DNA from 2 places in the Lysinibacillus sp. GW823-FHT06C08 genome. Region 2 is predicted to be linked to the other one. Evidence: predicted binding sites of a transcription regulator. Region 2 holds the regulator's gene; the other holds the start of a gene.

Region 1 (3,205 bases), on a different contig from region 2:
CTGTCTTAAGCTTTATGATTGGATTCAATCGGCTGCAATATGTATGGGTGCGCCTGGTTTTATAAAATTGGGTGAATACCAATTGCAGCAATTTATAAAAAATGGTGTTAATTGGCCCATGACAGAGGATGATGTGCAAAAGATTAATGAGGTCCTCGCAACCTATGATGTCAGTCTAACTCCTGAAAAATTTGCGGGACGCCCGGTTTTCTTTTGGCACGGTGAATTAGATAAAACTGTACCTTTCCATGAAACCTATAAATTTTATGAAACATTACGGGAATACTATCAAGCAACCCCTGAAAATTTAACATTCATGGTGAATAAAAAGGCTGGACATGCTGTACCACGTGACGGAATGGTAGCAGCAACAGATTGGCTTGCAGAGCATTTGGCATAATATGATGCATCTGCTATGATAAGGTTAACACTATGATGGAAGGAGAAATGAGAATGGATCAAGATATGAAAGATAGCATGTTAGGTGCATTAGAAAACGTAATTGACCCTGAGCTTGGAATTGATATCGTCAACTTAGGTTTAGTGTATGATGTAGAATTAGATGATGAAGGTGTAGCGACGGTTACAATGACGCTAACATCGATGGGGTGTCCACTTGGCCCAGTAATCGTGGATCAAGTGAATACAGCATTAAATGAACTTCCAGAAGTGAAAAGTACAAATGTAAACATTGTATGGAATCCACCTTGGTCAAAAGATAAAATGTCACGCTATGCAAAAATGGCATTGGGTGTACGCTAATAGTGGCTATTAAAAATCCCTGCTTATAAAAAATAAGCAGGGATTTAGCATGTAACGAATTAATCGATACGGCATACTTGTAATGGACAATTTTCGCAGGCAATCTCATTTTTTAAAAATTGTAAATCATGAATAGTAATAAAGCCTTTGTCAAAAGTCAAAATGTCATGTTTTTTTAAATCATTCAACATACGATTAATCATTTCACGACTAGTCGCACACAAATTGGCAATTTCCGTATTTGTTAGTTGAAACTCAATAAAAATGGAACCATCCTCTAAAGGTTTACCATACGTGTTAGATAGACGAATGAGTATTGAAAACAAGGCACCCTTTTTCCCATTTAACACTAAATCACGCAAACGACTCTGATGCTTTAAATTTTCTGTCTGTAGCCACTTCATGTATTCCACCATGATTGTAGGCTGTTCTTCCAGTAAATGTTCTAATGACTTTCGACTTAAAACATATAGCGTAGCAGATTCTAAAACTTTTGCAGTCATGGAGTTATAGACAAGGTTACAAAATAATGAACCCTCTCCAATGATACTATCAGGACCACATATACGAATCGTCAATTCCTTGCCAGCCTCAGTTTCTTGACTAATCGATATAACACCTGACTTAATATAGTATATTTCCTTTGACCGTTCACCTTCTAGAAAAATTTTATTCCCTTTATTTACTTTGATAAAAACACCATGCTTTTGAAAAAGGTCCATAATTTTTTCAAACATATTATCCATTGAAACCATATCTCCAACACATCGCTTTCTTTTTGTAATAAATGGCGATTATTACAAAAGGACAGTGGATTTTTCGATACTAAAACATAGAAACATACTATTATTATAACGTAAATTTTCATGAATAAGTGTAAAAATTTAGTGCTATTTCTTTGCGAAGAACTGTCGAGTGATGTAAAATAAAGTTAGTCAAAGAAGGTCAAACTTTTAAAAAGAACCAGAATGGGTATAAAAATTATGCGAAATATTAAAGTAAAGGAGTGCTAGTTATGCAATTTCAACAAACAGATAATCAAAAGCCATTAGAGCAATTCGGCCGTAATTTAATAGAAGAAGTTAAAAATGGCAAAATGGATCCTGTCATTGGGCGCGATGAGGAAATTCGAAATGTCATTCGCATTTTAACGCGTAAAACAAAAAATAATCCTGTATTAATTGGTGAGCCAGGAGTTGGTAAAACAGCGATTGTAGAAGGTTTAGCTCAACGTATTGTGAAGGGTGATGTACCAGAGGGCTTGAAAGAGTGCGTGCTATACGAGCTGGATATGAGTGCCTTAATTGCAGGTGCAAGCTACCGTGGCCAATTTGAAGAGCGTTTAAAAGGCGTGTTAAAAGAAGTGAAAGATTCAGAAGGTCAAATCATTTTATTTATTGATGAAATTCATACAATTGTAGGCGCAGGCAAAACGGATGGCGCTATGGATGCAGGAAATATGTTAAAGCCCATGCTAGCTCGTGGTGAATTACATTGTATCGGTGCTACTACATTAGATGAATATCGTATGTATATTGAAAAAGATCCTGCTTTAGAACGCCGGTTCCAGCAAGTTCTTGTACGTGAGCCTTCTATTGAGGATACTGTGTCTATTTTAAGAGGCTTAAAAGAACGCTTTGAATTACATCATGCAGTACGTATTCATGACCGCGCGATTGTGGCCGCAGCTGAACTCTCCAATCGTTATATTACAGAGCGATTTTTACCAGATAAGGCGATTGATTTAATTGACGAGGCATGTGCAATGATTCGAACAGAAATTGATTCAATGCCACAGGAACTTGATGCCGTGACTCGTCGTATTATGCAGCTAGAAATTGAAGAACAAGCGTTGCGTAAGGAAAAGGACGAAGCAAGTAAAAAGCGTCTGGAGCAATTACGAGAGGAATTGGCAAAATTAAAAGAGTCCTCTGAAGGAATGCGGCAACAATGGGAGGCAGAGAAGGAAAAGCTACATGATATTCAGAAAAAACGGGAGACATTAGATAAGTACCGTCGTGATTTAGATGAAGCGGAAAGTAAGTATGATTTAAATAAAGCCGCAGAATTACGTCATGGTAAAATTCCAACACTTGAAAAAGACATTCAAGTGCTCGAAAAAGAATTAGAAAGCGGCGCAGAGTCCCGTATTTTACGTGAAGAAGTGACAGCTGAAGAAATCGCAGCAATTGTTTCTCGCTGGACAGGTATTCCTGTGACAAAATTAGTGGAAGGCGAGCGAGAAAAACTATTACGTTTAAAAGATACATTACATGAACGCGTAGTTGGCCAAGATACAGCTGTTCAATTAGTAACAGAGGCTGTATGGCGTGCTCGTGCAGGCATTAAAGATCCGCATCGTCCAATTGGTAGCTTTTTATTCTTAGGTCCGACAGGTGTTGGTAAAACAGAGCTTGCTAAGGCACTAGCTGCTCAATTATTT
Region 2 (3,205 bases):
CAGCTCGTACACGATCACGTTCAGCAGGCGGTAATGCCTCACCTGCATAATGCTGTAAAAAACCTGGTTGCATACTGACGACACACTCATTTAAAGTTGTTGCGAGTATACCGTCAATCAACTGTAGGTCGACTCCTAAACGAACATTCGAAAGACAGGTAGCCGCTTCCTCACTCGTTAAAATTCTTGCATACGTAAGGGTACCTAAAGCTCGATAAACTCGATCTTCTAAAGCCAGCTCGGCCTTTTCCATCAATCTACCTCTCGCGTGCCGTTCTTTTTGGATAATTTTTTCAGCAACACTTTGTATATCTGCTAAAATATCTTCTTCTGTCTTTCCAAGTGTAATTTGGTTGGACACTTGATAAACATTACCTAAATTTTCGCTTCCTTCACCATATATACCTCTTACGGTCATACCTAGGCGTGTCATCGCATTTATAATTTGATTCATCTGTCCCGTTAACGTAAGAGCAGGTAAATGCATCATCACAGATGCTCGTAGCCCAGTACCAATATTCGTAGGACAGCTTGTTAAATAGCCAAACGTATCTCGAAAAGCATAAGGTAATACCTTCTCTAGAATACGGTCAATTCTATTCGCTTGTTCATAGGCATTTTGAAGCTGGAAACTCGCTGTCATACATTGAATGCGTAAATGATCCTCTTCATTCACCATAATACTCACGGATTCATCTTGTGACAGAAGCACGGAGCCCACCTGCTCTTTTTTGGCAAGCTGCGGACTAATCAAATGCTTTTCTACAAGAATTTGACGTTGTAAAGGTGTTAGATCATTGATAGCAAAATATGCATAATCATTTTGAAGGGTTGGACTATCGCTTACTGCATGTGTAACTGCCTGTTCCACCTGTAAAGCCTCGTTCTCTGAAAACGATAGTGGAAAACGATAGCCATCTAAATTTCGAGCAAGGCGAATTCGTGTACTAATGACAATATCAGAATAATCGTCTTCGATACCCATCCAAGTAGGTGTCGCACGCTCTAAAAATGATTCAATTATCAAGACACATCACCACCTTCAAATTGTAGCTGCTTCTCAAGCTCTTTGACTTCATCTCGAAGCTTTGCTGCCTCTTCGAATTGCTCTTCATCTACAGCGAACTTCATACGTTTACGGATATCCTCTATTTGCTTTTTAATGACATACACATTGCTATGGGCACCAGGCATTTTCCCAATATGTTGGGGGCCCGCCTGTATGCGGTTAAAGAGCTTAGGTAAATGCTCACTAAAAGTGTCATAACAGCTTGGGCAACCAAACTTACCTTCTTTTAAAAATTGCTTATACGTAAATTCACATTGTGGGCATGTTTGCTGTTGTGGCTGTGTTTGTTGTTTTTCTCCTACCTTTTGCCATGTAGGTGAGCCAAACCAGTTTGATAATAACTGTTGTATGGAAACTGGCTCTTGTTTAAACTCTGCATGAAATGGATGGAACTGTGAGGCGCAGACGTCACAATAATGGTGCTCCACCTTTTGCCCATTTTGAACTTGTGTTACAGTAACTGTCGCATTACGTTGTTTACAATGTTCACATATCATTTCCATCACCTCACTATTTCTGTTGCTCATATTTTATAGTTGTCAGCATCGCCCGTAATATTTTTGCACGAATTATATCTCTTAGAGGGAGATGTAAATCGATTGTTGAGCGATCAATTGCTGCTAACATTAATTTCGCTTCTCGCTTTGAAATTACCTGCTCATCGATAAGTCGATATACTAAATCTTCTGCCATTGTTTGCGATGCTCCACCTTCAATATGCTGGAGAACATCGTCGATTAAATCAATCTGTGAATTCGCGCGGACACGTAAAATTCGAATGTATCCACCACCACCTCGCTTGCTCTCCACAAGGTAACCTCGCTCGGCGGTAAATCTTGTATTAATGACATAATTTATTTGTGATGGTACACATTGAAATTTGTCTGCAATTTCACTACGTTTTATTTCAATATGCCCTTCTCCACCTAATTCAAGTACTTGCTTTAAGTAACCTTCTATGATGTCTGATATATTACGCATTTTAGGAATACACCTCGCTTGCTTCACTGACTTTGACTATCTTTGACTTTCTTTGAGTATATTATACAAAACGCTTGAAAATAATTGCAATGATTTCGCCTAGAGAAAAATGAAAAGGCTAAAAAACTATATTCAAGCGTAGAAAATAGCACTAATTAGTCGTTATCGAGCATATCTTTTTGCTTCCTACACCTAATGTACCCTTTTTATCCATAGAAAAAACGCAAGAATATGCAACTAGCATATACTTGCGTCTATAAAAATTATACCCAACGACCTACAATTGGATAACGCCAAGGCTCATCAGTTAATGCTTTGACGATACCGATAATTGGTACTACAAATAGCATAATACCGAAAACAATTAAAAATGGAATGCCAATAATGAAAATGCTTAAGAATCCAGAAACAGCAAGTAAAATTGCCATGACAAGTTGGAAAAGAATAGCTTGAATAGAAATTGCCTTCACTTCCTCATCCGAACTAACTAAAAAGAAGATAATGGGAACTAACCATGGCGCAAAAAACGAACTTGCGTGTATGATTACTTTAGACCATTTACTCTCCATATATATCAACCCTTTCTTTATACGTTATCTATCGTTTTATGTACTACTATTTACGGAACTATACCCGTAATAGTTTCAATTTAAAGTGAGTTTTTTTAAAAATTTTTGAAAGGTCGTGATGAGAAATGGAATTCAACCACACATTAGCAAATGAATATGAAAAGGGGATTCGCCGTACTCTACCAAGCTATGATGCAATGCTTCGTTTAATACAAACTTTTTATCGTTCCACATTACATGAGCATGCGGATATATTGGTTGTTGGTGCAGGTAGTGGCAATGAAATTTTACAGCTAGCAGATGGAAGACCAAGTTGGTCATTTACAGGTATTGATCCGTCAGAATCCATGCTTGATATAGCAAAGGAGCGTCTCCAATCTTTACCGAATGATCTGTCATTCTATCAAGCAACCTTGCTGGATACCCATCTACCTGCTATAAAATTTGATGCAGCTAGTTGTGTACTCGTCCTTCATTTTATTCAAAGCTATGAAGATAAGCTATCGACCTTAAAAGAAATTTGGAACCATTTACAACCTGGCGCACCGTTTGTCCTAGTTTCGAAATACGGTCAACCCGGTACTAT

The links. Region 2 encodes CtsR, which represses protease genes until heat stress. Its sites were predicted from a motif close to ATGGTCAATAAAGGTCAAACA; they were not measured.
Region 1: AC1Q6O_RS02065 (ATP-dependent Clp protease ATP-binding subunit) is a predicted target of CtsR. The motif match lies at 1,694-1,714, and genes of this name have one in related genera.

What each region holds. Positions count from the first base shown of each region.
Region 1 is NZ_JBXAHN010000001.1:459,755-462,959, forward strand. It holds gene AC1Q6O_RS02050 (prolyl oligopeptidase family serine peptidase) at 1-400, shown strand, start outside; gene AC1Q6O_RS02055 (metal-sulfur cluster assembly factor) at 454-762, shown strand; gene AC1Q6O_RS02060 (Crp/Fnr family transcriptional regulator) at 822-1,508, opposite strand; gene AC1Q6O_RS02065 (ATP-dependent Clp protease ATP-binding subunit) at 1,778-3,205, shown strand, end outside.
Region 2 is NZ_JBXAHN010000009.1:139,927-143,131, reverse strand. It holds gene mcsB (protein-arginine kinase McsB) at 1-1,027, opposite strand, end outside; gene AC1Q6O_RS18990 (UvrB/UvrC motif-containing protein) at 1,024-1,566, opposite strand; gene AC1Q6O_RS18985 (CtsR family transcriptional regulator) at 1,580-2,050, opposite strand; gene AC1Q6O_RS18980 (DUF4870 domain-containing protein) at 2,314-2,619, opposite strand; gene AC1Q6O_RS18975 (class I SAM-dependent methyltransferase) at 2,745-3,205, shown strand, end outside.